DNA from 2 places in the Nitrosococcus watsonii C-113 genome. Region 1 is predicted to be linked to the other one. Evidence: predicted binding sites of a transcription regulator. Region 1 holds the regulator's gene; the other holds the start of a gene.
The links. The regulator sigma-54, encoded in region 1, starts transcription at its own class of promoters, with help from an activator protein. The targets are predictions, from matches to a motif close to TGGCANGNTNCNTGCTT.
Positions count from the first base shown of each region.

Region 2: NWAT_RS04130 (lipid-binding SYLF domain-containing protein) is a predicted target of sigma-54. The motif match lies at 9,893-9,909, and genes of this name have one in related genera.

Region 1 covers NC_014315.1:302,095-318,457, forward strand. Annotated here, with positions in the region: gene ptsP (phosphoenolpyruvate--protein phosphotransferase) at 1-1,612, opposite strand, end outside; gene NWAT_RS01425 (HPr family phosphocarrier protein) at 1,664-1,933, opposite strand; gene NWAT_RS01430 (PTS sugar transporter subunit IIA) at 1,920-2,336, opposite strand; gene rapZ (RNase adapter RapZ) at 2,333-3,178, opposite strand; gene NWAT_RS01440 (HPr kinase/phosphorylase-related protein) at 3,238-3,756, opposite strand; gene NWAT_RS01445 (PTS sugar transporter subunit IIA) at 3,792-4,277, opposite strand; gene hpf (ribosome hibernation-promoting factor, HPF/YfiA family) at 4,291-4,617, opposite strand; gene NWAT_RS01455 (RNA polymerase factor sigma-54) at 4,647-6,095, opposite strand; gene lptB (LPS export ABC transporter ATP-binding protein) at 6,173-6,898, opposite strand; gene lptA (lipopolysaccharide transport periplasmic protein LptA) at 6,895-7,713, opposite strand; gene lptC (LPS export ABC transporter periplasmic protein LptC) at 7,691-8,242, opposite strand; gene kdsC (3-deoxy-manno-octulosonate-8-phosphatase KdsC) at 8,262-8,783, opposite strand; gene NWAT_RS01480 (KpsF/GutQ family sugar-phosphate isomerase) at 8,804-9,796, opposite strand; gene NWAT_RS01485 (MlaA family lipoprotein) at 9,909-10,736, opposite strand; gene NWAT_RS01490 (ABC transporter ATP-binding protein) at 11,185-12,069, shown strand; gene mlaE (lipid asymmetry maintenance ABC transporter permease subunit MlaE) at 12,066-12,848, shown strand; gene mlaD (outer membrane lipid asymmetry maintenance protein MlaD) at 12,852-13,319, shown strand; gene NWAT_RS01505 (STAS domain-containing protein) at 13,380-13,751, shown strand; gene NWAT_RS01510 (MlaC/ttg2D family ABC transporter substrate-binding protein) at 13,875-14,519, shown strand; gene NWAT_RS01515 (BolA family protein) at 14,618-14,845, shown strand; gene murA (UDP-N-acetylglucosamine 1-carboxyvinyltransferase) at 14,912-16,207, shown strand; gene hisG (ATP phosphoribosyltransferase) at 16,200-16,363, shown strand, end outside.
Region 2 covers NC_014315.1:864,194-880,556, reverse strand. Annotated here, with positions in the region: gene NWAT_RS04170 (hypothetical protein) at 1-392, shown strand, start outside; gene NWAT_RS04165 (DUF502 domain-containing protein) at 587-1,144, opposite strand; gene NWAT_RS04160 (arylsulfatase) at 1,482-3,083, opposite strand; gene NWAT_RS04155 (hypothetical protein) at 3,625-3,870, shown strand; gene NWAT_RS04150 (ligand-gated ion channel) at 4,085-5,215, shown strand; gene NWAT_RS04145 (DUF4136 domain-containing protein) at 5,311-5,889, opposite strand; gene NWAT_RS04140 (hypothetical protein) at 6,107-6,970, opposite strand; gene NWAT_RS04135 (hypothetical protein) at 7,267-8,637, opposite strand; gene NWAT_RS17745 (hypothetical protein) at 9,047-9,181, shown strand; gene NWAT_RS04130 (lipid-binding SYLF domain-containing protein) at 9,284-9,847, opposite strand; gene NWAT_RS04125 (ATP-binding protein) at 9,974-10,189, opposite strand; gene NWAT_RS16940 (hypothetical protein) at 10,320-10,532, opposite strand; gene NWAT_RS04115 (carbohydrate porin) at 11,023-12,483, shown strand; gene NWAT_RS04110 (arylsulfatase) at 12,602-14,947, shown strand; gene NWAT_RS04100 (arylsulfatase) at 15,292-16,363, shown strand, end outside.

The DNA of each region.
Region 1 (16,363 bases):
GGGAGGCGGGGTGCATACTAAAATCTCGCAATCCTAACGCTAACAGCAGTCGAGTATAGTGAATGTCTCCCGCCATTTCTCCGCAGAGGGAGACTGCCGTGCCTGTTTTTTCTCCGGCAGCGATGGTGTGATGGATGAGATGCAGGACTGCTGGATGCAAGGGACTATAGAGGTAGTTCACCTCATCATCAATACGGTCAATGGCAAGCGTATATTGAGTGAGATCATTGGTACCGATGGAAAGGAAATCCAGGTGGCGGGCGAAAGCCTCGGCACAAATAGCCGTAGCGGGAACTTCAATCATAGCGCCTACTGGCAAGGCGGGGTCATATTTCAGTCCTTGGTGTTTAAGTTCCCGTTTGCAGTCCTCTAATAATGCCATGACCTGGGTCAGTTCCTGGAGGGTGCAGATCATCGGTAATAGCAACCGCACGGGACCCTGTGCCGAGGCCCGGAGAATGGCCCGTAATTGGGGGCGAAATAGCCCTGGTTTTCGCAAGCATAGGCGAATAGCACGCAGTCCTAAGGCGGGGTTAGTGGCAATCGAGGCATTACTATGGCTTCCATCCACCGTCTTGTCAGCACCCAGATCGACCGTACGAATGTTTACCGGTCCTCCCTTCATGGCTTCCACCACCCGCGCATAGGCTTTTAGCTGTTCTTCTTCGTCGGGAAGAGTAGTACGATTCATGTATAAAAATTCAGTGCGGTAGAGGCCGATTCCCTCGGCGCCAGAATCAGCCACGAGAGGTAAATCTTCCGGCAATTCAATGTTAGCCTCCAGCGTAATGGGTTGTCCTTCAAGGGTAACCGCAGGCTGACTCCGAAATGCTGCTAGAGCTGCTAACCGGTGTTGTTGGTTGGCCCGTCTTTGCTGAAATTTCTTAATAAGGGAGTCATCGACTCCTGCAAGCAAGATTCCTTGTCCGCCATCGATGATGAGTAATTCATCATCTTGGATGTAACGGCGTGCGCTGCGTAGGCCAACGATAGCAGGAATACCCAAGCTACGAGCAAGAATACTGGTATGAGAATTAGCACCGCCACGTTCAGTGGCAAAACCACCTACTTGCTGTTGCTGCATCAGGACAATATCCGCCGGGGTTAAGTCGTCGGCTAATAAAATATATCCTTTAAGGCGGCCGCTAGGGGCTTCGTGGTAGGGGCTTTCCTGATTAGTGAGTGTGCGTAGAATGCGGTTAACGACATGATCTACATCGTTTTTGCGGGTACGAAGATAAGAATCGTCCATTTCATCAAAGACGCTGACCAGAGCGTCACGCTGTAGTTTAAGCGCCCATTCGGCATTGCAGTGCCTGGTTATTATAAGTTCCACAGGTACAGTAGCCAGTGCTTTGTCTTCGAGCATGAGCAGGTGGGTGCTGATAAAAGCAGCGATATCGGTCGAGATATTATTCGGAATTTGCTCTTGGATAGACTGTAGCTGCACCTTGGCAGTAGCCAGTGCCGCTTGGTACCGTTGAACTTCACTTTCGATAAGATTCGATGGCAGGATGTACTCACTGACTTCGGGTTGATCGCGGGAAAGCATATGGACTTTACCGATAGCAACGCCTCGGGAGACACCGATCCCATGCAGTTCAAGGGTCATTGCAAGACCCTAAAGCAATTTTGTCCCCTAATAAGAGGATGGGGCTTGCTATTATTCATGCTCTCCAAATCGCTTATTGACCAGCGCCTGTAACTGTTCTAGCGCTTCCTTCTCATCTGGCCCCGAGGCGACAATAGACAGGCGCGTTCCCTGAGAGGCGGCTAGCATCATTACCCCCATGATGCTTTTTCCATTGACTTCCTTTGTTCCCCGTTGAATACGTATCTCGCTTTTAAAGCGTGATGCTAGCGTGACGAATTTGGCTGCGGCGCGGGCATGTAGTCCCAGTTTATTAATAATAGTCACCTCATTTTGTGTCATCCTGTGTCCTCATTGTGGTGGGGCAGGCGCAAACTCCTTCACGCCCACCGCTTACTGCCTTTTCTGTCAGTTTAGTGAGGCTCAAACGAGGGTAATTTAGCACCCGTATTAGCATCGGTAAGTTCAGACCCGTAACGACCTGCACCTGCTGTTCATTCGCCACGTAGCAGGCGATATTGCTGGGGGTGGAACCGTACATATCGGTGAGCACCAAAACTCCTTGGCCCATGTTCAGGCAGTTTATCATCTCTTTTGCTTGCCGCTGTAAGGCATCGGGGTGAGAAGCACGGGTAACTCGGAGTATTTTGAGCTGGAGGGGACAGCTTCCCAGCATGTCATTGGCCGTATCTAATAAGGATGAGCCAATATTGCCGTGAGTGATGATCAGCACGCCAACGGTCATGATAACTCCCGGTGGCGGCAAAGTACTCGAGCATGCAAGGAGTGGAAATGGGCTTTGAGCTGCTCGGCTAAATAAACTGAACGATGCTGCCCCCCTGTGCATCCGATAGCCACAGTCAAGTAACTGCGATTGGTGTTTTGAAACCGCTGCAGCCAATGTTGTAGGAAGGTAATCAAGTCCCGCTGCATTTGGGTGACTGTCTTATGACGCTTGAGGTAGGCAATTACTTCTGAGTCACGACCACTTAAAGGACGCAAATGAGGTTCCCAGTGGGGGTTGGGAAGACAGCGAACATCAAACACAAAGTCAGCGTCGAGGGGAACCCCATGTTTGTAGCCAAAAGATTGGAATAGTAGCGACATCCCTGGACGTACGCTGTCGTCAATCCGCTCACTGATTAAGTCCCGGAGTTGATGTACTGTGGTACAGGTAGTGTCGATCCTGAGATCGGCCTTTTCAGCAATGGTTTCTAATAAGGCCCGCTCGCAGCGAATTGCCTCGGCTAGGGGAATATGGCTCAGTGGATGCTTGCGGCGAGTTTCGCTAAAGCGTTTAAGAAGCGTCGCATCACTGGCATCAAGGAAAATGATATGGCAGTGGATTCCCGCCTTTTCTATTTCCTCCAGAATCTGCGGAAACTGCTGTAATTCCTGAGGAAGATTGCGGGCATCAATACCGACGGCGGCACGGAGCTGGCGGGCGTCCTGCTGCATCTTCTTGGCAAAGGTGGGAAGGAGGTAAATAGGCAGGTTATCAATGCAGTAGTAATCCCGATCTTCTAAGGCGTGGAGGGCAATACTTTTGCCTGATCCTGATACACCACTGATAATAAGCAATTTCATGAGTACTTTGCCGGTTCTCCTTCATCAAATGATCAAATCCCTAAGGCGCTCTCCTGCTTTTACCTGGATGAGAGGGGGGTGAGTAGCTCTTGTTGCCGCTGCTGCAGCTCAAGTAATGCATCGTAACCTTTAATCCGCAGTTGATGGTCTTGGACCGCCGTTTCTATCACTGTGGCTGGCTGCATAGTACCCATTAGAGGCAGGGTGATCTCAGGTACTTTCACCTTTAACCGCTCCCACTGGCCTAGGTTGCGGGTGAGGGGTTCGATGGGTTTGCTAGGGATAAGGTGGATGACGAGATCAAGAAGGTGCTGCACGGCAATAGCTTGCTCGCCGTAGATAGCACGAATATTGATAGCCCCCAAACCAGGTACAGCTAGAAAATCCTGCAATAGATGGGGACAGCTACCCACTAATCGGGCCGCTGACGTGCGTTGAAAGAGAGGGGCATCGTCTGCTATTAAACGATGCCCCCGCCTGATTAATTCTAGAGCTAGGCTGCTTTTACCAACGCTGTTTTCTCCCGTTAATAGAACGCCACAGTCAAATATTATGAGCAGTACGCCGTGGCTTGTCATCTTATTTTCATTAGGGTTGCTCACGCCCTGCAATCTCACTTGGTAGCAACATTCGAGGGAGTGGAGTTCTGCTCCCATTCTTTCAGAGTTTCCAGGAGAACATTTGGGTCTTTAGCTTTCCGCAGGTAGGCACATAGCTCCGGATCACGAAACATTTCTGCTAACCGGGCGAGCAATTGCACGTGGATTTGCGTTGATTCTTCAGGTACCAGCAGAGCGCAGAATATATCCACCGGCTGCTGATCCATGGCATCGAAATCAATTCCCTGGTCTAGGCAGATTAAAGCCGCTAACGTGTGTTGATTGCCTTTCATGCGGGCATGGGGAATGGCGATTCCATGTCCTAAACCTGTGCTGCCAAGTCGTTCCCTAGCAAGCAGGCAATCAAAGATATCCGTTGAATTCAGGTTATCCGCGCCTCGGGCGAGCAGTTCACTAAGCTGTTCTAGAACCCGCTTTTTGCTGCTTGCAAGGGTGCCAGCAGCAACTTGATCGGGACCAAGGAGCTTGGTAATTTGCATAACCTTGGTTGGCCTATCCTTGCTGCTGTTTTTTTATTATGCCCTCGCTCCGGCGATGGTCGGTTAGCTTTTCCCGGTGTTTTTTTATTTGCCGATCTAGTTTGTCTGTCAGATCATCTATGGCTGCATACATATCCTCATCCTCAGCAGAGGCGAATACATTGGCGCCACTAAGATGCAGGGTTGCTTCCGCTTTCTGCCTCATTTTTTCTACACTGAGGACTATATGAAGGTGAATCAATTGGTCAAAGTGGCGTTCTAAACGCTCGCACTTATTTTCTATATAGTTGCGTAGTGCTTGCGTAATCTCAATGCGATTGCCAGTGATATTGACTTGCATGGGCTGCTCCCTATTTTGTTTGCCGTTATCTAGATCAAGCGTTTTCGCTCGTTGGAAGGGGGTATGCTTAGGTTTTCCCGATATTTGGCAATAGTACGCCGTGCCACTTTGATGCCTTGTTCGGCCAGGGTTTGGGCGATTTTACTATCGCTTAGAGGTTGGCGAGGTTTTTCCGCAGCGATTAATTTCTTGATAAGAGCACGGATAGCCGTTGCGGAGCACTCTCCCCCACTGCTGGTAGCCACATGGCTGGAAAAAAAGTATTTTAGCTCATAAATTCCCCGTGGAGTATGCATGTATTTGTTGGTGGTGACCCGAGAAACCGTAGATTCATGCATGGAGACCGCTTCCGCAATATCGTGTAACACTAAAGGACGCATGGCTTCTTCACCGTGCTCCAAAAAACCCTGCTGCCGCTCAACAATACAACAGGTGACTTTAAGTAAGGTTTCATTGCGGCTGTGCAGGCTTTTAAGAAACCAGCGGGCTTCTTGGAGTTGGTTTTTGAGATAGCTGTTAGCGAGACTATCGTCAGCCCGTTTAATAAGACTAGCATATTGAGCATTGACCCGTAAGCGCGGGGCGGTATCGGGATTAAGTTCGACTTGCCAACAGCCTTTGTGTTTAGTGACATAGATATCAGGTACGACGTATTCGGTTTTACTCGGCTGTATTTGATGACCCGGCCGCGGATTGAGCGATTGAATTAAATGGATAACTGCTTGTAGTTCTTGTTCCGATAATTTCATCACCCGCATCAATTGCATATAGTCCCGTTTCCCCAGTGTTATGAGATGTTGGGATAGGAGCAGTTTGGCTTCTTTTAGCCAAGGGGTAGTGGGAGGATACTGTTTCAGTTGTAGCAACAGACACTCAGCTAAGTCACGTGCGCCAACCCCAGAAGGCTCGAAATTCTGTATCTGGTGCAATATGGTTTTGATTTCATCAAGCTCGACCTCTATGTCCTTTCCTAGGCTTGCTTGTATTTCTTCGAAGGTACTGCATAGATAGCCTTCTTCATTAATCGAATCGATAATAGTGGCTGCGATGGCAAAATCTTTCTCGTTGGTGGTAGCCAAATGTGCCTGCCATAGCAAGTGTTCTTGCAAGGTTTCTCCCCCCTTGTCCTGATTTTCTAGATCGGGTGAGGATTCGCTTCCAGAGGTACCCGGCAACGGTGAGCTGTCATAGATATCGTTCCAGTTAGTGTCTACGGGTAATTCCTCTGGGATTGTCTCTTGGGCCAGTGAAGCTGTTAGCTCACTGCCTTCAGGATCAAGAACTTCGTTCTTTAAGCCATCGGTTTCTAAAGGCTCCTGCCTCTCTTCGTTTTGCTCAAGCAGTGGATTAGACTCTAATGCCTGTTGGATCTCAGTTTGCAGTTCCAAGGTTGAAAGCTGCAGCAAACGAATGGCTTGCTGCAACTGGGGCGTCATCGTTAGTTGCTGCCCAAGGCGTAATTGAAGAGATGTTTTCATGCCTGAGATTTGCCTGCCATTATACTGCAATCTATCTTACGATATATTATTTAGCAAGAAACATACCATAATAGAAGTTAAAGATAAAAATTGTACCCCAGATACACTTCCTTTACTCGCTCGTTATCAAGGATTTCCTGGGGCTTACCTTTAGCAATTACTTCACCTTCATTAACAATGTAAGCATATTGGCAAATTCCCAAGGTTTCCCGGACGTTGTGATCGGTAATCAAAACACCAATCTCTCGTTCTGTTAAGTGTCTAATAATACCCTGAATATCGAGCACTGAAATAGGATCAACACCAGCAAAAGGTTCGTCTAGCAGTATAAACTGTGGTTCCACCGCCAGCGCACGAGCAATTTCAACACGCCGCCGCTCTCCGCCTGAGAGGCTCATGCCCAAGGTATTTTTTATATGGGTGATATTGAGTTCGCGCAATAATTGGTCCACAAGGTGTTTGCGAGCCGATTTTGTAAGATCCCGTCGAGTTTCCGCGATGGCCATAATATTGTTGGCTACCGTCAACTTGCGGAAAACTGAGGCTTCTTGGGGAAGATAGCTGATCCCTAGTCGAGCACGGCGGTGAATGGGATAAGAGGTAATATCATGATGGTCTAGAGAAATAAGCCCCCTATCGGCTGGTATTAAGCCAACCAGCATGTAGAAACACGTCGTTTTACCCGCGCCGTTAGGGCCTAGCAGGCCTACGATCTGACTGCTTGAAATCTCTAACGAAACATCTTTGACTACCCAGCGGGATTGGTAGCACTTAGCAAGGCGATGGGCTGACAGCTTGCTCATGGGGCGATGCGGTTATCTTCACGCTCGACGGGCAATCGAATAAAATCTATATGGCTCCAGCCTTCGACCGATTCGCCCTTGATAAGGATAGCAATGTGTAACCATTTATCTTGCCGCCCTAAGATTGCCACCTGAGTTCGAGGCGGGAGAAGCGCTACTTTAGGGTACTCGGTACCGGGACCAGTACGCAGCTTGAGCCAAGTCGTGGTTCTCCCATCCGTGAATGGCTGGCGGTCATTCTTTTCATTTTCCGAGAGTGGGGTAGGGGTTGTATTTTCAGGAGTGGATTCGCTGGTTGGTGGGCCGTCATCGGCCGGATGTATCGTCACATGGATGCGCCCCACTCCCGTTTCGGAGCCTTCACCCCTCACAATATCACGTTCCGTATTATAGACGATGCGATCACCCGTGAACTCGTTTGTACCCTGCCAAATATGGGCTTTCTGCAGTAGATGGATGGTTGTAGTATCGGCATGGTATTCCATTCGCAGCGCCTTGGCCCGGATATCCTCCTTACTGTTGTCGGGCCGTTGCCGATACCAGGCGGGCTGCCCCTCGGCAACGGCCTTTTCAAGTTTTTTATCTAGCGTGTAGTAGATAGTAAGCGTATCAGAGTCAATTCGCAGGGTTCCTTGGGTGAGGTGGACATTGCCACTATAAACAGCAACTTGCTCGCGGTCATCAAGTTCCCCTCGATCAGCTTCAATATGAATGGGTTGCTCAGAATCGCTAGATAGGGCCAGGGCGGTTTCAATACTTAGGCTACCGATGATAAACCAAGCAGCCGTTAATTTAAGGCTTAGGCGCCAGATCATAGTTCCCTCTTACCTGCGATAATAATTCTATACGGCCCTCTTTTAGATAGACTCGAGCACCTATGGAGTGGGTTTTGCCGAAGCTATTGAGCAGGGTGACCGGTTGTTGGGTTTCGGCGTACTTTGCTTGTGGTTTAACCCGTACATTTCGGGTTAATATTTTCATATTAATGGTTTTTGAATCAGCTCCTAATTGGTGAATAATAACTTCTCCCAGAAGATCAATTTCATCACCTTGGCTATTGGTTAACCCTTGTTCGGCCACGACTTTCCAACGGGCTTTAGCCTGTTGATAAAAAACGGCATCTGGTGCCGTAATCTCTATAGTGTCGTTATCTAGGTAGTGGGCCATATGAGTACCTGCTAGCCGGTAAAGAGGTAGGCCTTGTGGGTCCATTAGCGTCGAGGTGAATTCCTCCATGAAGTAATCGGTGGTGCGTCTATTCAGATCGCCCCCAGGAGCATATGCGGATTCTTCCTGTAATAATTCCCAGGCTGTCACAGTAGCGATAAGCGTTAGTATCACCATTCCCCAAAAGCGGGTTAGTTTAATAATATTTCTCCAGCTGGGCTTTAAGCGTTCCTTGAGCCTCCATAATAAGCTCGCAGACATCACGCGCAGCACCTTTGCCACCGAGGTGGGGAGTAATCCAGTGAGCGTGTTGCTTGACGAGCGGATGAGCATCTTGGACCGCGATGGCAAGCCCCACTCGCCGCATAATAGCCAAATCTACGACATCATCGCCCACATAGGCAGTCTCATGGGGTTGAAGGTTAAGCTGTTCAAGCAGATGTTCGTAGGCGGGGAGCTTAATCTTTTGTCCTTGGTACACCAAAGTAATTCCAAGGTTTTCCATGCGGTATTCGACTACACGGGAAGTTCGGCCCGTAATGATTCCAATTTTAACGCCTGTATGTTGTAGCATTTTCATGCCATGGCCATCACGAGAATGAAAAACTTTGTACTCCTGACCATTATCGTCAAGATAAAGGCCGCCATCGGTGAGTACGCCATCCACATCGAAAAGAGCAAGTTTTATAGCCGAGGCTTTGGCAAATACCTCACGCATGGCGCTTATCCCATTATTTTTTACAAGACACCGGCTCGAAGTAAATCATGCATATTGAGAGCGCCGATTAAGCGTTGCTCAGTGTCTACTACAAGGAGGGCATTAATACGATAACGCTGCATTATTTGCAATGCTTCAGCGGCGAGTAGATTGGGGCCTAGGGTTTTGCAATTAGCAGTCATAATTTCGGTAATCGGGGTAGCATGGACATCAATCCCTTGGTCAAGGGCGCGGCGCAAATCACCGTCGGTAAAGATTCCTACGGCATGGTTTTGCGCGTTGACGACAGCCGTCATTCCTAGCCCTTTACGGGTCATTTCTAGCAAAGCGGCGCTTAGCAGTACATTCTCTAGAATGGCTGGTATTTCTTCACCTTTGTGCATGATATCGCTAATGCGAAGCAAAAGACGTCGCCCCAGGCGGCCACCTGGGTGGGAACGGGCAAAGTCTTCCGCTGTGAACCCTCGGCTTTCCAACAAGGCAATAGCTAGAGCATCGCCCATGACCAGGGTTGCCGTGCTGCTGGCCGTCGGCGCCAGTCCGAGGGGGCAGGCTTCTTTTTCGACACTAATATCAATGTGGACGTCAGCAACCCTTCCTAGAGTCGACTGGGGTTGACCAGTCAGGGCAATCAGTGGAACGCTTAGGCGTTTGATAAGAGGGAGAATAGTACAGATTTCTTCGGTCTCTCCGGAATTTGAAAGTGCTAGTACCACATCCTTTTCGGTAATCATGCCCAGATCCCCGTGGCTGGCCTCACCAGGGTGGACAAAAAAAGCTGGCGTACCCGTACTGGCAAGAGTAGCGGCAATTTTGCCGCCAATATGGCCTGATTTGCCCATTCCTAGAATAACGATACGGCCTTCGCAGGCCAGCATATATTTACAGGCGGCAGCAAAGTTTTCATTGATTCGAGTTCGTAGCGCTGCTACCGCCCGGGCCTCAGTGTCGATAACAGCGGCTCCTAGTTGAAGCAGCCGCTTATCCGTATCATCATTGTGGGCAATAGACATCAAGGGAGGTTATAGCTCTTGAGCGACAGCTAGGTTAACGTTAACGATAATCGTAGGTAGAAGCCGAGAATTTCCCCATTTCAAGGATCTAAAGCAGGCCCACCTATTCGACTTAGCGGTCTGGAAAATAAGGAGGCAGCGGGGAAGAAGGCCCTGCAGGTTCCTCAGGTATTTCTTCTTCCTCACCGAATTCATCGTCGAATTCGAATTCCTCTTCGGGTATTTCTTCCTTAGGTATTTTGCCATCATATACTAGGAATTTACGGCGCTGCAGAAAGGCTTCCCGGGTATAGACATAAGGATCTAAAGCGGCTTCCTTTAGAATATCGGTTGCTTCAAGTAAATCCGCCCGGAGATCTACCGTTCGTATCCCTGCTAGCCCTAACCTTGTCCCAAAATTTCCCATATAGCTAACAGGCCAGGTTAGCGCATCAACGCCTAGTCCTACTCCATCTCGAATATTACTGGCTCCGAGGAGGGGTAAAACCAGATAAGGACCGGTATTGAACCCCCAGACTCCCAGTGTTTGCCCAAAATCTTCGTCGTGTTTAACCATCCCGCCCGAGGTGGCTACATCAAACAGTCCTCCAATACCCACAGTGCTATTGGCTAGGAAGCGGGCAAAATCTGTTAACCCTTGCTGGAATTTACCTTGCAAGATGCCGTTTAAGCCAACGATCAAGTCATTAAGATTGCTGAAAACGTTAGTAATGCCTTTGTCAACAGGGGTGGGTACGACTTTATCATAACCCTTCGCAATGGGTTTCATAACATAGCGATCGGCAGCATCATTGAATTTGTAAATGGCGCGGTTAAAGCCTTCAAAAGGGTCATGGGAAGCATCATAGGTAGCGTTAGTTGCGCAGCCAGCTGATAAGCTGAGGAGTATTCCTAGTAGCGTGAGCTTGGCCCATAGTACCATTGCAGATGTATAGTTCATAACTCGCCTCAACTTAGCTTCAAATTGACTCTCTATGATTGATGCTTGCATTTATCGTCATATTCTAGGCTTAGATTAGAAGTGTCAAGAAAAGCAGTTTGAGTACCTAGCTGTGCTTCTTGTTGATTTAGAAGATTATTCACCTTATATTCTTCGCGCTCTGAGCAGAATTAATCATCGCATGCGGGGAAAAGGGGATCAACCCTTTAAAATATGGGATGGTTATGGGTTCCCATGGTGGCTTTCTCTAAGGGCATATTTAAAGTAGTAAGACAATGATATTTGACTTGGGAATGGACCTCAATGAAACTTAGAAGATTCTTATTAAGGATAAGGTCAGTAGGGAAATTTCATCCCCGTCATTATCTAAGGCTCGGTAATGGGCGGCGAGTCTAATGATCGTTGCGAGCCGCCATGAATAACCTTGAGAATTAACCGAAATCAGGATATGAGTGCAGAACTGGATACCTCGCTAGTCAAGATCCGAGGTCTACATTTTTCCCACGGAAGTCGCGCTATTTTCAAGGGGATAGATATTGATATCCAGCGAGGTAAGGTGACCACCATTATGGGGCCCAGCGGGACAGGTAAAACCACGCTCCTACGCTTGATTGGGGGGCAACTGTATCCTGATGGGGGGACAGTGGAAGTTGATGGCCATCAGGTTTCCGCCCTGTCCAGCGGGGAGCTTTACGCTTTGCGTCAACGTATAGGGATGTTGTTTCAAACGGGTGCTTTACTTACCGGTCTCTCGGTATTTGACAATGTCGCTTTCCCATTGCGAGAGCATACTCATTTATCTGAGGCTATGATCCATGATCTGGTGCTTATCAAGCTCCACGCCGTGGGGCTGCGTTGCGCCCGCCAACTCATGCCTAGCGAGCTTTCCGGGGGTATGGCTCGGCGGGTAGCATTAGCGCGGGCGATTGCATTAGATCCTATGATGATCATGTATGATGAGCCTTTTACGGGTCAAGATCCCATCTCCATGGGTACTCTGGTACAGCTTATTCGTTTACTCAATGATGCTCTTGGGTTAACGAGTATCATTGTTTCTCATGATGTCCAGGAGGCGACTTTTATATCGGATTATATTTACATCCTATCGGGGGGACGAGTGGTGGAGCATGGCACGCCTAGCAAGATTGATCGCTCTTGTTCCGCGGCTGTTAAGCAGTTTATGCGAGGCTTGCCTGATGGGCCAGTGCCATTTCACTACCCCGGCAGGGACTACGCTGAAGACCTATTGGATGTAGAGAAATCCGCCCCAGTCCGTTCTCTAGGGCGTTTAAAATATCTGTTGAGGCGGCATGCCTCACCGGAGGTATCGTGATTGAGGCCCTTCTCCGCCTAGGCCGTTGGGGGCTAGGAACTTTTGAACGTTTGGGTCGAGGCCACCTTTTTTTAGGACAACTCTTACTCAGTATTGCTGCCCTCTTACTACGTTTTCCCTTGCTAATTACCCAGGTGTATTCAGTAGGAGTCTTAACTCTGCCCATCATTGTGGTATCAGGAGCCTTTGTTGGTATGGTCTTAGGACTTCAAGGCTATAATACGCTTGTTGATTTTGGCGCCGAAGAATCACTGGGGGTGATTGTCTCGCTTTCCTTGGTTCGAGAGTTGGGGCCAGTGGTCAGTGCTTTGCTTTTTGCGGGGCGGGCGGGTTCCGCGCTCACTGCTGAAATTGGGCTTATGAAGGCAACGGAGCAGTTGTCAGGGATGGAGATGATGGCGGTTGATCCTGTGCGCCGAATAGCTGCTCCCCGCTTTTTTGCAGGTTGTTTTTCTATGCCGCTATTGGCGGCGATTTTCAGTGCTGTGGGGGTGTTGGGAGGATATTTCGTGGGAGTAGGGTTATTGGGCGTGGATGAAGGTGCTTTTTGGTCGCAGATGCAAGCCAGCACTGATTGGGAAGAAGACGTGCTCAACGGTGTTATTAAAAGTATTGTGTTTGGAATCGTAGTTACCTGGATAGCTGTTTTTGAGGGTTACGATACCGTCCCCACCTCTGACGGAGTCGGGCGCGCGACTACCCGCACCGTAGTTCATTCTGCTTTTGCGGTGCTAGCATTAGATTTTGTACTCACCGCTCTAATGTTTGGAGCCGAATAGGTAATGAGACAGTCTCGAACGGTAGAATTGATTGTGGGCCTATTTGTGGCTGCTGGTTTGGCGGCATTTTTTATGTTGGCCATGCGGGTAAGTAATTTAAGCTTAATGGCGCAAAAAAACACTTATTCCGTAGTGGCGGAATTCCAGAATATTGGGGGCCTTAAAGTGCGCTCTCCGGTGACTTTGGCTGGGGTCACTATCGGCCGGGTGGTCTCTATCCAAATAGATCCCCAAACTTATGGAGCTCAGGTAAAAATGCATATTGAAGCTCAGTATAACTATCTGCCTGAGGATACTTCGGCCAGCATCTATACTTCTGGGTTGTTGGGCGAGCAATATATTGCCTTGGAGCCAGGAGGAGCTGAGGCCTATCTTAAAGAAGGTGGTGAAATCACGCTTACCCAATCCGCTCTGGTGCTTGAGGAGCTTATTGGTCAATTTCTCTATAGTAAGGCTGCTGGAGATTCTTAGCCGTGCCAGGGTAAGCTGAGATGGGTCAAGGTTTATGTTCTCGTTGAGTGCAAATAGTGAATGATTTTCCATATTGAATCCCAGCAGAAGGGGCATTTTCGGATGGTAGGTGAATTGACCTTCAACACTGTGCCGGAAGTAGCTGTAAAGGGGTTAGCGCTATTTAAGGGGGCCGGGAAGGATCTCCGCATTGATTTGCGGGAAGTTTCTCGTACTGATAGCGCCGGTCTTGCTTTGTTGATTGCTTGGCTGCGCTACGCCAAGAAGGAAAATAAAAACCTCCGGTTTTTAAATATTCCAGCTCAGATGCTAGCGCTTGCTCAGATCAGTAGTCTGGACCAAATACTTCCTTTGAGCGAGAAACAAGCGCTGGGCGGGCCATCATTAACTTTAGGCCAAGCTAAAAAATTCATCTCTCCCTTGAACTCGTGATTTTTATGCGCCTATAGTTGCTGGGTATGGCAAAAGGACTGCGGACTATGTAAATTTTCCCATACAGAGCCGGAAGTGCAAAAGGGATTATGGAGGAGAGAAAGATTAATGTGGAGAAACGTGATGGATAAGTATCGTCGGCGGGATGTGGGTTTAGCTGCATTTTTGATATTAACGATTTTTGGCTTTAACTCCTCTTTCATCCAGGCTGATCCGCTACCTACCGCCTCAGCCCAGCAATTAGTGGAGAAAACCTCTGAACGCATGCTCCAGACCTTGCGGGAAAAAAGGGAAGAGCTGGAAGCTCATCCGGAGCAGATCTACGATTTGGTCAAAGAAATTCTTGTACCTCATTTTGATTTTCAACGTATTTCCCGGTTGGTGCTTGGAAAGTACTGGCGGCAAGCCTCAGTGGAGCAGCAGCAACGTTTTGTGGACGAGTTTCAAACCTTACTGGTTCGGACCTATTCTACAGCCTTGCTGAAATATAGTGACGAGAAGATTAATTATTTGCCATTGAGAGGGCCGAAAGAGGCTGAAAAGATTCCTGTTCGCATGGAGATTGAACAGGCCAGGGGGGGATCGCCCATTTCTATGGAAGTGGATTTGTATGAAAAAGAAAAAAGCTGGAAGGTCTATAACATAAGAATTGGTGGCGTAAGCTTGGTAACTAACCATCGGACTAATTTTGCTAATGAGATACGTCATGGGGGACTTGATCAGCTCATTGATAAGTTAAAGGAAAAAAATCAAAAAACCGGCGGCTAATTTACTGAGTATGTTAAGAAATTTAAACTATGGGGGTGACATGTCTAGACCAAGGGGGTATTCTCTGGCCCCATTATGCTTGAATTGGGATAACCCACATGAATGCTAGCGAAATCAAACGCATGATAGAAACCGGCTTACCCGAAGCAGAAGTTGCCGTGCATAGTGAAGATGGCCATCATTTTGAGGCCCTCGTTGTGTATGAGGGTTTCAGAGGTAAGAGCTTACTTGAGCGGCACCGCATGGTGTATGAAGCCTTGGGCGACAGTTTCAAATCCGCTTTGCACGCTTTAGCTATTCGTACCCGGCTTCCTGGAGAAAGCTAGGGAAAGGGTATTTTTCTCGCCTGTCGCATCCAGAGCGGACGATCACACCTTGGAAGCCGATGTTTTATGGATAAGCTCTTGATTAATGGTGGCATTTCTCTGGACGGAGAAATACGTATCTCGGGTGCTAAGAATGCTGCCTTACCCATACTCGCAGCAACGTTACTTGCGAGCGAACCCGTTAAAATCTGCAATATCCCCCACCTGCATGATATCACCACGACCATGGAGCTGCTTGGACGCATGGGGGCTCAGCTCATGGTGGATGAACACCTTAATATTGAGGTAGATACCCGGAATCTAAAGGAATTTTATGCCCCTTATGATCTAGTCAAAACGATGCGCGCTTCTATTCTGGTGTTAGGACCGCTATTGGCCCGTTATGGAAGAGCAGATGTATCCTTGCCCGGAGGTTGTGCTATTGGTTCCCGGCCAGTCAACCTTCATATCCATGGTTTACAGGCTATGGGCGCAACCATTACCGTGGAAGAAGGGTATATTTGCGCTCGTTCCCAGGGACGGCTAAGGGGCACACGGCTGTTTATGGATCGCGTGTCGGTAACGGGAACCGAGAACTTGATGATGGCGGCCACTTTAGCTGAAGGGACGACCTTTATAGAAAATGCCGCTCGTGAGCCGGAGGTAGTGGACTTGGCGCACTGCCTTAACCAGATGGGGGCTAGAATTAGTGGTATGGGTAGCGATACCTTGGTCATTGAGGGAGTTGATTCCCTGGGTGGCGCCTCTCATACGGTGCTTCCTGATCGTATCGAGACGGGTACCTACCTAGTGGCTGGAGCCTTGACGGGCGGGCGAGTGAAGCTTAAAAATACCAACCCTGGAAGTTTAGAGGCCGTATTGTTGAAGCTAGAGGAAGCTGGTGCTGAAATCAATACGGGGAAGGATTGGATTGTTTTAGATATGAAAGGGCGTCGGCCCCGTGCAGTGGATATCCGCACCGCTCCTTATCCTGCTTTTCCCACTGATATGCAGGCTCAATTTACTACCTTGAATATTGTTGCAGAGGGGAGTGGTACGATTACCGAAACCGTTTTTGAAAATCGTTTTATGCATGTCCAGGAACTACAGCGGATGGGAGCGGTTATTCGGTTGGAGGGTAATACTGCTTTCACCAACGGGGTAGAAACGCTGACCGGTGCTCCCGTGATGGCAACGGATCTGCGTGCTTCGGCCAGCTTGGTTTTGGCGGGACTAGTTGCTAAGGGAGTCACTGCGGTGGATCGTATTTACCACGTCGACCGCGGCTACGAGTGCATTGAGGAAAAACTGCAACAATTGGGAGCCAAGATTCGCCGCGTTTCGAGCTATGCTCCCGGCAAGATCTATGCTGCTTATGGTTGAACCACTTAAGCTGGCGCTTTCCAAGGGGCGAATCTTTCAAGAAATACTGCCTTTACTGGCGATTGCTGGTATCTATCCCCGCGATGATCCGAAAACTAGCCGTAAATTAGTGCTTGATACCAATCAGGCTGATCTTAAGCTAGTGATTATCCGTGC
Region 2 (16,363 bases), 560 kb from region 1:
GTGAGACGGTAACCTACCATGGCACCGGAACCTACAAAGCAACCCAGATACTGATGCCGCTAGCTAACGGCGATGGGATATTGCACTTGACCAACGAAACTATTGCAACCATCGAGCCCAGTGAACGTGGTTTTATTTTTGGGGATTGCGCCGGCTTGGGGCACATTACTGCGGCAGGGGAGCTAAGTACCGAATCTTATTGTACCTTTCGCGAAAGCGATGAAGACGCCTTCGATCTTCATAATAAGGCAAAAGGCGGCGAAGGCATGCTCGAAGTTATTGGTGGCAGTGGCAAATGGGAAGGTGCAACAGGCACTGGAACAGTGAAACGCAAATTCACTGAAGGCAACCACGGCACTTACGAGTACGAATTGAAAATAAAAACGCCTTAATAGCCCCCCATCAGATGAAGCCCATTTAGGTACAGTATTATATTTAAGTACCTATGAATGAAATAGGAAGATGTTTTTGGAGCACGCCAGTGGAGTCAAGCCAAGGGACAAGGAAGTCTCCCCCGCTGGAGTACTTAACTGTAAAGCCATGGCTTACCTTACCTAACAGTCGTGATTTACTTGGCAACCAGGACCTAATTTTCATCGGAGCGCAGGACATCACCCAATACCTCGGCCGATCCTTTACCAAGCCGTTTCATTACATTAGTCACGGACTTAACCGTTAAATCCAGGGGTGTAATTCGATCTTCAGCTACAGCACATACCGTACCGGACCAAGGATCGGGAGATCCAGGCAAGAAAACAACAACCTTCCCGCTCTCAATGCGCTCAATTTCAAAAGCGAGCTGCCACGAATCATCGAACTGCACTAAAACGGTGCGCATGCTTTCAGTATTGTCAGAGCGTAGCATACTTTCCGTTTTGGCCTTGAGAAGCGTATAAGCAGGTACTTTTTCCAGTATATTGGCTTCTAGCCACTGCACGAGCTTTCCGGCAGATACCGTCTTCGCCGCCAAGCCTGCGATGAAACAGATCAACACAAGCATTCCCATGGCTAATAGCTGGACCACTGCAAGCTCACCGATCGAATCAACGGGCAACACTTTCGCTAGCGGGGCGGCTAGCTTATTCGTGATCTCCAGGGCCTTGTCAATAACGGCAATGAAAACAACGATCGGAATAAGAAACACAATGCCGCCAAGCACCGTTATTTTTATAAAGCGAAGCGTGATTAACTCCTCCTTTTAGTGTGGACTATGCCCCTTTCTATTCGCTTTCAGTCTCTGCGGCTATGGCAACTCGAAGCGGGTATTTAAGGTTATATGCAACCGTATCAGTTAGGATTTCTTTTTGAACCCATTAACGGCCCCCTCGGTTTGGAATCGGGGCGAACGGGAGATAAGGGAAATACAACAATACTCTTTCCGTTACGGATCACGGTTATCCAGGCGTACGGCTCTTACTAAGTAAGCGGCGGCGGGGCGCTTTGCCCCGCCACAAGAGTCTATTTATAAATCATAGAGTTGTCTATCGTGCCCCCGGAGGGGTGTTGAGTTTCTCCATGACCTGATCAAGGTTGAAGCTTGCCGCCTTCTGGCGCGGTGGAAATTCCTCAAACGTTTCAAGGAACCGGCTGACATAAGTCTGCGCCGGCACCAGCATGTAGGCATGATCGAGCAGCCAGTCGTAGTAGGTATTCGAGGTCTTCTGGGACCGTTCATAAGGATCGCGGCGCAGATTGAAGAGCAATGGCAGGCGCAGCGGCACGAAGGGCTCGGCCCAAACTTGGAGGGTACCCTCGACGCGCTGTTCCATAAAGACCAATTTCCAATCATGGTAGCGCAGCGCCATCAGATCGCCATCATCAGAGAAATAAAAAATCTCCTGGCGAGGCGATTTCTCGGCCTTACCGGTCAGATAGGGAAGAAGATTATAACCATCGAGATGTACTTTGTATTCGCGCCCGATGGCTTCAACGCCGCCTTTACGCAGTTGCTCCTTGATGTCAGGCACACCGGCAGCGGCAAGGAAAGTGGGCATCCAGTCCATGTGGTGGATAATCTCGTTAGAGACTTCGCCTGCTTCAATCTTCCCTGGCCAGCGCACCATCGCCGGCACGCGCCAGCCACCTTCCCAGTTGGTATTCTTCTCGCTGCGGAAGGGGGTCATCGCCGCATCAGGCCAAGTGTTCATGTGTGGTCCATTATCGGTTGAATAAAACACGATAGTATTATCGGCAACCCCCAGCTTGTTGAGCAAATCAAGCAGTTTACCCACATGCATGTCATGCTCGACCATACCGTCGGCGTATTCATTCTGGCCGGAGATGCCGCGCAACTCTTCCTTGACGTGGGTGCGGAAGTGCATACGGGTGCCGTTCCACCACACAAACCAGGGCTTTCCTTCCTTATGCTTACGCTCGATAAAGTCGATGGCGGCCGCCACCGTCTCATCGTCCACCGTCTCCATGCGTTTGCGAGTCAGGGGCCCCGTATCCTCGACCTTGCCGTCGACCGAGGACTTGATGACACCGCGGGGGCCATAGGCTTCCCGGAAGGTGCGACCATCAGCAAGCACCCTATCCCCTGGATAATCCGCTTGCTCCGGCTCCTCCTCGGCGTTGAGGTGGTAGAGATTACCAAAGAATTCGTCAAACCCATGGTTGGTCGGCAAATGTTCGTCCCGATCACCGAGATGATTCTTACCGAACTGGCCGGTGGCGTAACCCTGAGCCTTGAGAAGACCCGCAATGGTCGGATCTTCCTCGCGCATGCCAATTTTAGCGCCGGGCATACCAACCTTGGAGAGGCCGGTGCGGAAAACGCTCTGGCCAGTGATAAAACTCGACCGGCCAGCGGTGCAGGACTGTTCGCCATAAGAGTCGGTAAACATCATCCCTTCCTTGGCAATCCGGTCGATATTAGGCGTCCGATAACCCATCAAGCCAAAAGTGTAGGCACTGATATTGCTTTGACCGATATCGTCTCCCCAGATGACAAGGATATTCGGTTGTTTGTCGTTATCCTGCGCCATTGACGGCCCGGCACTGGCAAATAGCGCCACGGCAACGGCCAATCCCGCCAAGTGCCGCGCAACCGCAACGCTTGGCCTAAACGAGGTTGGAATCATATTAATTTCCTCTTGTTATTTAAATATATGTTTGTCAGAAGTCTACTCCCGACACCTCCCTTCAATCACAGTAGCCTTTGGTTGTATATCCTAGCCGGTCCGGTTCCCTTATGCTAACGCTAGTATATTGACCACAGCTTCTAACTCTAAATATTTCGGAGGATAATACAATAAAACCAGCAATCTCTTTGGCCGTGGCGAGAAATAATTGCCATTTTTTCCTGCCTAGCCTGAGGGGGCGCAGTGCATGCCCTCGGAGGAATCTCTTGTTGGCCCCTATCCCGGTGAGATCTATTCATCCTACGCGTAGCGGCGCTTCCCAAGCCAGCTCCTAGGGAACAACGCACATTGCTGAGCCAAAGTTCTCTGACAACTCTTCAATCCCTTACCCCTGGCGTCACGCTTATCCGATAGTGCTTCAACTCGATAGCGGCGTTTTGGGTAATTGGGCGTAATTGTTGTTACCAACTAGCACTTTTTTGCCTGTTTGGCATAATTAACAGTTTTTTTGAAGTCATCAATATTTAAAAGGAGGCACAAAATGAAAACACGATCAGCTTTTACGTTGACGGGGCTGGTTATGATGCTCTTGAGTCTCGGCTCAACCATGCTCACAACGGGCTGCGCAAGCTCTGAAGATAAGGCCTACAAAGCTCAAGAAGCCGTATACGAACGAAGACTAGAGCTACTTGACAAATACCAACAATGCCTCAAAGAAGCGGGCGACGATCAGGCGAAAAGACTAGTATGCGAGGACTACCTGAAAGCCGTCGAAGCATTGAAATAACCTCCTCCCGGTTGTTATTTATGCACCCCAAGGATATAACATTCGATAGCATCTGGAAGGTATCCGAGGAAACCGAGAAGGCTGGAAAAGGATAAACCGTCCATCCCAAATCTCCCCTTCCGATCTTCTTCGATAACCTTGAAGAGCAATAAAATCGTTCGGAAGTGGACCTTAATAATAAGCTATCTGGCATAACAGTAATGGGAGATGCCCCATGATGGCGATTAGTAATAAAAGAAACCCCTTACCTGCTATTCAGCAGGCTTTGATCTCTTTTATATTTTTACTGCCCGCCATCGGGTTCTGCGCTGATGGCGTAGACTCGCAAAAGTTGGCCGAATCAGAGGTTGAGAAGGCGGTGGAGAAAACCGCCAAGGAAACGGCGGCAAAAGAAGGGCTCAAAACTAACTGCCTGGACCAACGAAGAAAGCCAACTAAGGTCCACTTCTTTATGTTTATATTGGACATCGACGCTATTGACGATGTCAATCAAAACTTTGCGGCGAATATTTATCTGCGCCTGCGCTGGAAAGATAAATGCCTTGCCAACCCACAAGGGGCGTCTCGGCGGATTGATCTGGAAGAGATTTGGAATCCGCAGTTAATAATCGCCAATCGGCAAGGGATGATATGGAAGTCTCTGCCCGAAATCGTTCAGGTAGATCCCGATGGGAATGTCTTCTACCGTCAGCGTTTTAGTGGAAAGCTGTCCCAGCCACTGAAACTAACAGACTTTCCCATGGACCAGCACGGCTTTACAATTCATTTCGCATCCACTGCTTATGGCGCTGGCGAACTGGAATTCGTGCCTGACGCTCCACGATTTGATCCGACCTTGATCGGCGGATCTATTGCCAAGGATCTCTCCCTGCCAGACTGGAAAATTGTAAGCTACAAGGCGGTGGCGTCGCCCTATCAACCTATCCCGGAAATCCGCACGGCAGGCTTTGTCTTTCACTTCGAGGCCAAACGCTATGTGGGGTACTATATCTGGCAGGTATTGCTGCCGCTAATCGTGGTAGTGGCCATGTCTTGGGCAGGCTTCTGGCTCGAGCGCGACCAAATTGGCGTGCGGATTGGGATTGCCACTAGCTCCATACTGACCCTGATTGCCCACCGCTTTGTGATCGCAAGCTTGCTTCCCCGCTTGCCCTATATGACCCGTATGGATTACTTCTCGGTCAGCAGTACCTTACTTGTATTTCTAGCGCTGTTAAGTATAGTCATGGCTTCCTACCTTGCCGCCACTAATCGTGACCTGATGGCCAAACGGGTAGACTTGTGGGCGCGAGGCGCCTTTCCGGCGGCGTTTCTATTGTTATTGGGGTGGTTTGCACTTGGGTGATGCTAGCAAGAATCTACCCAGCCCCTTCTATTCCAAGGGGAAAAAAGAACGCGGTGGCCCTTTCGGACCACCGTGTGTATCTGGCCGGTTGCGGCTTAGCTGCCTGCTTGCTGCGGCGGGAAATTCGAGAGAATCGCCGCGACTGCCTCCGCAATAACCGGGCTTGGATTTTCACGTACTGAGTTCGTAATCGGCTCCGCCGCCCACCCATGCCAAGCTGGCTGGTGGGTAGCAACATCGAAGATATCGATGGCTAGCACACCCTCGGTATAGGTTTCGACATCCGTCGCCATCATCCCCGTACCGCCATAGTAACGCCCGCCCCAGCCCCAGTAGCCACCATAAGCAGCTGGGTATGAGTCAATATTGATCTTATCCCGCGTGCCGATCGTGAAGCTGACGACAAAATCCGCCTCAGTCTGATCGTGGACGAAACGATAGCCCTTGGCGGTCAGATCGTGCCTGATCTCATCCATAATACGCTGTACGTTGATCGGATTCATGCCCGACGGCGCGCTGATGAGAGGGCTATCCCCTATCCATGAAAAAGTGTGGTAGTCAGCGAAATTAACCGCCGGATTATAATCGCTCCTGCCCTTAATCGTCGTCGCGCAGGCGCTGGCCAGCGCTATCATCAACACGATGACGCCAAATTTTTTGCAGATCTTGGACATATCGTCGTTGCCTCCCGGTATCAATGTCAGGTTATTTTTTATTGCTTATAGAGTCAGCCCGCACAACTTATACGCTTTTTAAATTAAACAGAACATCGGCAGTGCAAATTTCCATTATGGATTATTGTGCGTGTAAAGATCGTTACCGTCCAAAGCAGCCTCTAGTTGTCTTTACTCATGATGAGATCAGCCTGATCTCCAATGATTATAAACTCGTTTATTTCGGGAACAACAAGTTTAGCTGTAAACGCAAGGTCCACTCTGGAGCAAATTTTGGTCTTTCTACATTATAGTAGGCTTGTACGCTGGCATTGAGCGGCTGTTTGCCAAGGGTAAACACTCGGTTGACGCCACCACCTAGGGGCACGGTCCAGCCATTACCACCATCTGCATTCCAGTTTGAAGTCATTATAGGCGCTGAACTGAGAGCCCAACCATCGCCAAGTTGATAGGCAAGAAAAGGCTGCATGAGAAACTGGCTGACGCCGCTGCGCCCATCATCGCCGGCGAATGACCATAGCTGGCGGGCAAGTACGCCGATAGTCCAAGGCGAAGGCTGAGTGAGGATAACCACAGAGGGTCCCGCGCTCCATTTACCGCTACCCAGGTGATCGTCTGTAGCCGTATTAAAATTGAATGACGGCCCGATACCCCAGATCACCTTGCCAGGCTGAGCAGGAGACAAAAATGACGTGTAATTAATATCACCCACGCCAAATTCACTATTGAAAGTAAGCACCTCGCTCTGTTCGCCCGGCTGTACAGGCAGCTCGATTCTGGTTTCTGGCAGATAGATGAGAGGCATGATAAGCCGGTTGATAATATTCCAGTTGCCAATCTTGACGGGGATAACCGGCTGGATATTAAGAATATTAATGACATCATCATCCGGACCGGCACCAAAACCTATATTGTTCTGAAAGGGAACCGTAATTAAAGAGGCAACCGGATTCTGAACTGCTTGTGCTAAATCTTGAGCGCTATCGGCTTGCGTTTTACCAGGAATCATGGGAAATATTAAGACTGTTGTGGCCAGCAGCAACAGAAACAAGGTATTCCCTTTCAGATTACAAACTAACATTGGAATTCTCCATAAACGGTGAACGATCCCCTGGCGAGGCCGCGCAATGAAATAGTGAACCCAGTGCAAGGGCCGGTGAAGTCACTGGGTTGATGAGGTTTTATAGAAACAAAATTAGAATCAGCCACGATCAAACTCTAGTTACTCTCCCGTAAGCACGACGGGTAGCATAAAGATACAAATTTAGGTTTCATTTTTATATTGGGGGGCAAGGAGAGCTGCTATTTTCTTCTTGCGAGGTGGTATCTGCCCAGGTCTGCTTAATCAACGCGATACGGGGGCGGGAAAACCATAGCTTAAGGTGCTTTCTCAACGGGCCGTGTTTCCATCCATTTGCAATTTTCCTTAACCACGGGAGCGGCTGCAGTGGTTCCGATCCCCCGGGTTATCAGTGCAATCACCCGCTCGTCACGCTTATAGCCGTCATGGGCGGCGAGAGGATTTGCCAATTCACCCAGCCCAAAAAGATCCTGGGCAGGAGCAACGTTAACAAGGACATTGATCAGGCGAGGACAGATGCGGGAATCTATAAACTCCTCCTCAAAACTTGGCGGGATGCCGTAGCTTAGGATATCGTTGGGATCACTGAAGGCGACAAAGCGGGTCTCCCTGAAATATCGCTTTGCATAATGATTTCCCGTGGGTTTGCAGTATTCGGCGGTTTGGTTCGCAATCTCCGGAGGGCCACGTCCTAGCTGGAGCAAGGGAAGCTGGTTGGAGAGCATGAAAATAGGGATTTCCCGCTCTTGCCAAGCTTTTCTAATCCCTTCTATGTCCGGGAGGTAAGTAAGCAGTTTAGCCATACGGTTGAGGGCATCAAGCACGATTCGACTGCCCAAGCTATGGCTCATCATGACATAGTCATCCTCCATGTCCATCCCCGCGCTGGCAAAATCTGAGCATCGGGCGGCAGTCCCATGGGGAAAGTCCGACCACTTGGTATTAAACATCCAGCAGATAGACTGACCCACGGAAGCTTGGATGGGCTCGCGGAGATTGCCAGCGTAAATGAGAGGGTCAACGGTATAATTGTTGACGAATTCTTTTAGCTGCTGATTAATATTGGCGCGCCGATACTCGTACTCGCCAGAGGAGTCGTAGATGAGAGTCGTCTTTTCAGGCTCGGAGATGGGCGACCAGGTTAGTTCGTAGAAAAGAAGTTCTCGGGTTCCCGCCTTGTTCCAATAGCGATACAGGCGTAGGGTACCCAACTCATCAGGCCAATCGATAGGATCAGGATGGTATTTCGGTACCGCTGCAAATTCTTCGGGCGAGGGAGAAAGGAGGGTCAAATCTTTGGTGTTTTCCGCGGTAACATCAAGATCCATGGCCTTGGCCAGATTCTCGGCAAGTTCAAGAGCATAGCCTGGCTGGTGGGTACCGATACCGTGAACCATGAGCACCTTGAGAGCGGGCCGTTCACCGTTGAATGTACCGAGAGGAGGCAGGGCATCCTGGCGAAACATATAGTTTTCCAGGCCGGTAAATGCCTGCCCTCGTATCTCGCACCCCAGGGGTTGCGCTTCCTCCTGGCCTCTACTGATGATGGCTTCGGTGATACCTTTTCCCAAGCCTGCACAGCCTGCTGTTAGTATCATCGCATTGATCAGTAATACCGAGCAAAGCAGCCTCCGCTGAGGATGACCCATTACATCGCTCAAAGCCATTTTCTATTCTCTACAAAGCTATTTTCTATTTTGCGCCAGGAGCAGTGGCTATCTCGTTCAGTTGCTATGCATGGCACTCAGAGGTTATGTAGGCTAGGCGAAACCAACTCTATCCTACCGAACCGGCATGAAAAATCGGGATAGATCACTCTATGCCCTGGGATTGAATGAGAGGCAAAATAGCCCGTTGGGCGGTGTTCAAGATATTACGTTTTACCTGGACCTAGAGTACATCCAGCCTGACATTACAGAGCAAACATAGCTGGCGATAGACCCACCCTAGTATGCATTTTCTGACGGGATTTGCCGCCTGTTTTAAACTGGAGAGGGCTGCCCAACGATTATCCAGCCATCAAAAATCCAGTGCCGTCGGAGATAACGAGGAATATCAAAGCATAAGCAGACCCTCATGGCTTATGGATGCCAGGCGGGCCTGCTCACTTTTGATGGACTCTGGCTCTTCTCGGGTGGTGGCATCGGGAATCCCCACTTCCTCGCTCAATACCAGGGGAGAGCCTCATCCCGCCGCAGCGGAGAGGCATAACCTTGAAGTAGCCTGAGCGGCACCACCAGCAGCACAACAAAAACCACCATGGATTTCTGGATTCTAGAGTCTTGCAGCCTCCAAGCTCCAGAATTTCCGCAGCTAGGGATTAATCCGGCTAATCTTGGAACCCTCCAGATCAATACCCGCCATAAGTCCTTTTTCGCCGAAAATGAATGAATAGACGCCTTCCCTAGCGGTTGTCGAGCTAAGATTCTTGGCCACGCCAGAATCGACCACCACAATGTTAGGACCCGTACCAATCTCCCAGCCCTTGCTGGCATCAAGATAGTTGAGAGCCTTATCGGTCATGAAAAAAAGCGCGTAGCTATATTTCTGGACACCGGCCTGAAAGCCAAAGGAACCGGCGATGATATCGTAATAAGCAACCGTTTTACCGTGCTCGCGCAAGGCGCCCTTACCGTACTTTCCCGCACCAATGAAACCAGCCTTGGTGATGGTGGGGAAGATTAAAACTGCTTTTGCCTGGGTCGATAACATCTTGGCGGAGGGGGAGGTTTCGTAAAGCGTTTTGAGGGCTGCGACCGCCTCGCGATCAATCTCGGCTGCCTCGGACAGATTAGAGGAAGTATCGCCTGTGCTTTGGCAACCCATCAGCGCCACTCCGGTGGCAAGAAACAAGCTTAGCAGTATTTTAGTGGACATATCGAAATTCTCCTTATTATTAAGTTCAGCGGATAGAGGGAAATTTAGCACATTCCAAACCAGCAGGATATAGGACTTTGAACTAATATCAGTCAACCAGCCCCCCGGTTGAATAGAAATGATAACTTAATCCGCACGGACCACTGGTAAAGTGAAATTCAAGATCGTGCCCTGATCAGGGCTAGAAATTGCCCATAAGCGGCCATGACGGGCTTCAATGATAGAACGGCTGATGGTCAGTCCTACTCCCAGACCCTGAGACTTGGTGGTAAAAAAGGGATCGAATATGCGCTCCGTAAGCGTTGGTTCAAACCCGACGCCGGTATCCCGGAGCGATACCATCACCCGTTTTAGGGTTTCCCGCAGGTTCGCGCTATCAATACCGAGGAACGTTTTTTTTCATTACCCATGGCTTCGAAACTGTTGCACACCAAATTCAAAAGAACCTGTTGCAACTGAACGGAATCGCCCTCTACAAAAGGGAGGTCGGGAGCAATTTCAACCTTATCGAAATGTCTTTTTTTGCCAAGCTGCCCTCGGCAAGAGTTATCGTTTCGCCAATGAGTTGATTGAGGTCGAGGAGAGATCGCTCTAGATCCCGTTTTCTCAGGAATGCTCTAAGGCGCTGGATTACCTCGCTTGCCCGTTTATCATCGGCGATGATATCAGCCAACGCATGACGCACTTCGTCAAGATTTCCGGCGACAGTGGAATTTTTATTATTATGGTAGTCGTACGTAATAATGGAGTGGCTGCCGCCAATTATCCTGGCCGCTGCGCAGAAGAAGCAATGACAGCTCTCCCCTCTGTCTCCAATTATCGTAGTAGAGGGGCTTGCTCCAAGGGTGCTGGTTACTTCACCCGTCAGAATCAAAGGAGAAGCCCAAGGGCATAGTTTTTCAAGAGAGATTTTCTTCCTTCCTCGGCGGCATACACCTCGCCGCTACCATCATATGGCTTAATTGGCCACACGCTCTAAGTAAAAACAAAGAGAATCATATTTTTTCCCAGGCCAGTCGATGAAAGGATCGCTTTGCGCGGAAGACTTTTTAAAAATATCCTTTAACTCTAGTACGGTGTTAAGTTACGCTTTGCAATACTCAAAGGATACAATTTTGTTTTTACGAAATAAATTTTGATACAAATGCCCTCGTCAATAAAAAAAGTAAACAACAATGCATTTTCTGGTTTTAGTTAACCAGCCGCTGGCGCTGGCTTATAGCCTGCTGTCCAAAAGAGAGAACCAACACCTTACCGGCGTAAAAGGACGGCTAATCAGGCTGATCGCCATAGTCTTTGTGTATGGCGGCGCAATGATGGCAGCATCGTTATCCACACTCGCTGATTCGTCCTCGCCGCCAACAACTCCAACGGCTGAAACGCCGGCCACAGATACACTAACTACACCCAATACCACTTTCGGGGGAAATTTCTGGTCCCGTCCAAAGCTTACCGGTCATTGGGGAGGGCTGCGCGACCAATGGGCTAACCGGGGGCTCACGGTGGATTTAGATGCCACTTACACTTTCCAAGGAGTAGCCGGTGGAGGGCTTGAAGGACCGTTGTTTCAGCAATTCTCTGATGAAGATGATACTGGTCATACCGGCTCCGGAGACCTGGTGTTGAAACTGGATACGGGCAAGGCTGGTTGGTGGCCGGGTGGATTCTTTAAGGCAAGACTGGGGGGACGCGCTGGAACCTCTGTGGTGCGGCGTGCCGGCACCGTCTCGCCCATCAATAACGACGCCGTGTTTCCTAACGTCGAGGACCGTTTCGATGAAGAGGTAGGAGCCCTAACCGAGCTAACGTTTACCCAGTTCCTGAGTGAAAAATGGGGGTTTTTTGGGGGCCTGCTTAACACCCTTGATGGTGATGCCAATGAAATCGCCGGATCTGCCCGCTCCAACACCCATTTCTTGAACCTCGCCTTTCTGATGTCACCGGTAGAAGCTGCTTCTACCCCCACTGTAACCTTGGGTGGAGGGATGATCTTTTTACCCCAAAAAAACATTACGGGGACTTTATCCGCCTACAATAGCGAGGAGGCTGCTGGTGAGAATCCCTTTAAACGGGATGAAGGGACAAGCCTCTCCACCGAATGGAGTGTCCAGCATACCTTAGGCGAGCGCCCCGGTGGGCAAGTTTTCGGGTTTCTCTATGGGATTAACAGGAACCGCCTTGAGATTGCTCAGGACCCTCGGGTCTTCATTGGGAGTATTTTGCAAAATCAGTCGATTCCTTCGACTGATAGTGACACCTGGGCATTTTATTACAATGCCCATCAATATCTCCAAGGAGACTCCAGCAAGGGCTGGGGTTTATTTGCTCGGTTCGGAGTTTCCGATGGCGATCCAAATCCCGTGAAATGGCATGGAGCCGGTGGATTAGGAGGCAAGGGATTATTCCCAAGCCGCCAACAGGATAGGTGGGGTGCTGGCATGTACTATGTAGGCATGAGCGATGCAGATCTGCTACGTGGTTTGGGGGTGGGCAATGAGATCGGGGGCGAGATTTTTTACAATATTGCGATGACACCCTGGTTCCATGTCACCCTCGATGCCCAAATGATCGACTCCGCCCTACCCCGTACCGATACCACTTGGGCCTTTGGCCTAAGGACTGCCTTAAACTTTTAAGGAAATAATAAATATAATTTTACCTGCACCCAAGCCACTTGGCTAAATCTTCCATTGCTTGTAGATTCAACGCCAAAATAATCCGAACTACACTAAACCCCCGAGTGCCATGAGAAAAATGAAAACCATATCCCCACAAGTCGCTGGTCTGGCGGCCTGCTGTTTTATACTGCTATCCTTCTCCCTATTCGCTGCGGAATGGCCCGACAGATCCCGCTTGCCGATTCCACTTTCCCCATTCAAAGGCAAGATCGGCGAGAACTACAAAGTTTCCGAAATGGACTGGCAGGAACCGGTCGCCGCGCCGGAAGGAGCGCCCAACGTGGTCGTCATCATGCTCGATGATGTTGGGTTCGGCCAGACGAGCACCTTCGGTGGCCAGATTCCAACCCCGGCGCTGGATCAACTCGCTGCCGAGGGATTGAAATACACGCGCTTCCACACTACGGCGATCTGTGGTCCGACCCGCGCCGCCCTGCTGACTGGTCGCAATCACCATGTCGCTGGCAATGGGTACTTGATGGAATGGGCGACGGGCTTCCCGAGCTACTCGACCCTGATTCAGAAACAGACCGCCACCATCGGCCGGGTGCTCAAGGGCAATGGCTATACCACCTGGTGGTATGGAAAAAACCACAACACACCCGATTGGGAAACCACTGTGGCGGGGCCATTCGACCGTTGGCCGACCGGGCTGGGATTCGATTATTTCTACGGATTTAACGCGGGTGAAACCGACCAATACTATCCGGTACTCTTCGAGAACACGACGCCGGTTGAGCCCGACAAGACTCCAGAGGAAGGTTATCATCTGCTCACAGACATGGCCGACCGGGCGATCTCGCGGATGAAGTTCTCCGAGTCGGTCGCGCCAGAGAAGCCATTCTTCATGTATTTCGCTCCCGGCGCGATGCATGCCCCGCACCAGGCCCCGGCCAAGTGGCGCGAGCCCTTCAAGGGAGCCTTTGACGAGGGCTGGGATGTTTACCGCGAAGCCATCTTCCAACACCAATTGGAAAGCGGTCTCCTGCCCAAAGGCACGAAGCTGACACCGCGCCCCGATTGGATACGTCCTTGGGACACCCTCAATGACACCGAGAAGAAGGTCTATGCCGTGTTAATGGAAAACTACGCAGCCTACATGGCCTTCACCGATCACGAGGTCGGCCGTCTGCTCGATGCGATCAAGGAACTTCCCGATGCTGACAATACCATGGTGATTTATATCGTCGGCGACAATGGTGCCTCCTCGGAAGGCGGCCCCAACGGAACGTTTAATGAAATTGCCGCGCTCAACGGCGTGCAAACCCCGTTGGAAGATCTCATTCCCCTGCTCGACACCGTCGGTCAGCCGGGCTCCGAGCCGCACTACCCCATGGGCTGGGCCTGGGCGGGCAACGCTCCCTTTCAGTGGGTAAAACAGATCGCTTCCCATCTCGGCGGGACACGCAACCCAATGGTCGTGAGCTGGCCCGCGAAAATCAAGCACGACGACAAGCCGCGTGAGGCATTTTTGCATGTGATCGACGTGTTCCCGACCGTGCTCGAGGCAGCCAGTCTGCCAATGCCGAAATCCGTAGACGGCGTCGAGCAGAAGCCGCTTGAAGGCGCTTCCTTCCTCGCCAGCTTCACGGACCCGTCCTTTGAGGGTAGGAAATCGCAATACTTCGAAATCCTCAGCAACCGCTCCTTCTACGAAGATGGCTGGAAGGCGAACGCCCAGCACACGCTACCATGGCGCCAGGATCTTGCCCCGGGGAATTGGGATAAGGACCAATGGGAGCTCTACTACCTGCCCGATGACTTCTCTGAAGCGATGAACCTGGCCGACAAGAACCCGGACAAGCTCGAGGAACTGAAGGCGAAATTCGCCCTGGCTATGGAAGAATTTAACGTGCTTCCGCTCGACGACCGCGGCGCAGCCCGCCTCGCGGTTCCTAAACCCGGTGTTCCAGGGGCCGACCCGGCAGGAAAGGTCTTTACCTACTATGAAGGTGCCACCCGCATTCCGGAAAGCGCGGCACCTTCGATGAAGAACCAATCGTGGACTCTGACCGCCAAAGTGAAAGCGGAGGGAGACAAAACCAACGGCGTCGTTCTCGGCTATGGCGGGCTTGCCGCTGGCTTATCCCTCTATCTCGAAAAAGGCGTGCCGGTCTTCGTTTACAATTACTTCGGCGACGATACAAAACTGAAGGGTTCCGCGCCGATCGACGGCAAAGCTACCCTGGTGGTTGATTTCGCCTATGACGGCGGCGACAAACCGGGCGCTGGAGGAGTGGTTACGTTTTCCCAGGACGGGAAACTACTCGCTCAGGAGAGCTTGAAGTCCACGGTCCCAGGTCGCTTCGGCATCGATACCTTTGGCGTCGGCGAGGACACCGGACAGCCCGTAACTCGTGACTACCAAGCACCTAATAAGTTCACGGGTGAAATTGAGCAGGTGACCGTTGAAATGAAATGATGACAATGCTTGTATTGCAATGTTTAGATGGTGGCGGTCGCCCAGCTTGTGGCGACCGGCCAATACCAGTGCTCCAAACACTGCGCCAGGGGGTTAAACAGCACGGGCCGGGATAACGGGCAGTGCTCCCTCGATGGATTGACCCGCAAGGGCGGGATAAACTTCGAGATAACCGAGCAAGGAAACCTTTACAGCCTTCGGCCTGTGGCCAAAGCCAACCCTTCTCCGCTGGGGTCAAACATTGGGGACTATTTTTATGCGGCCCTCGCGCTCGATGCGCTGTTTCACTTCGCATCGCCGCTCGGGGGTCGCTCAACATCTATGTTTAGCTGCGAGATAAGAAAATGAAACTTTCACCAATAAAATTTATTGCGCTCAGTGCATCCTGCATGATCGCCCTGCACAGTGCGGGAGCTGTGGCTCAGGAAGGTCGACCGGGAGTGACCGCACCACAACTTAATCTACCCTATGCCGAACAAAAATACCGGGGTAATGTCGGTACCACTTACCTGAATTCCGATGCACCGCAATTCCCCAAGCAGGTTGCGGCACCCGAAGGTGCGCCCAATGTTCTCCTGGTGCTGCTTGATGACGTGGGCTTTGGCCAGTTCTCTGTCGCCGGCGGTGGTGTGCCTTCGCCAAGCATGGAGGCGCTCGCTGAGGAAGGCGTTTTCTTTAATCGCTTCCACACTACAGCCGTGTGTTCATCTACACGCGCAGCGCTACTGACCGGGCGTAACCACCACGTGGCGGGTACTGGCAACATCACTGAGGTCGCGACGGGTTATGACGGTTACACTGGGGTTATCCCGAAAGATACCGCCACTTTTGCCGAAATTTTGCGCATGAACGGCTACATTACCTCCTGGATCGGCAAGAATCATAATACGCCCACTTATGAAACCAGCGCGATGGGGCCTTTCGATCACTGGCCGAATAATCTTGGGTTCGACTATTTCTACGGCTTCATGGCGGGCGACACTAGCCAGATCAGACCGTATCTGTATGAAAACCAGACTCCGGTAGGACAGCAAACTGACGACGATTACTATCTCAGTGTCGATTTGGCAGATCACTCCATTCAATGGTTACAGCAGACTGAAGCGATTCAGCCCGATAAACCATGGATGATGTACCTTGCTCCCGCGGCCACTCACTCGCCACACCAAGCGCCAAAGGAAATGATCGCGAAGTTCAAAGGAAAATTTGATGGTGGTTGGGATGAGTACCGTAAGGAAACGCTCGCGCGCCAAATCAGGATGGGAGTTGTTCCTAAAGGTACCAAGCTCACTAAACGCCACGACAGTTTGCCCGCCTGGGACAGCCTTTCGCCCGATGAGAAGAAACTCTCAGCCCGAATGATGGAGGTCTTCGCCGCCTATGGTGAACACGTCGATCAACAGGTCGGTCGGGTAC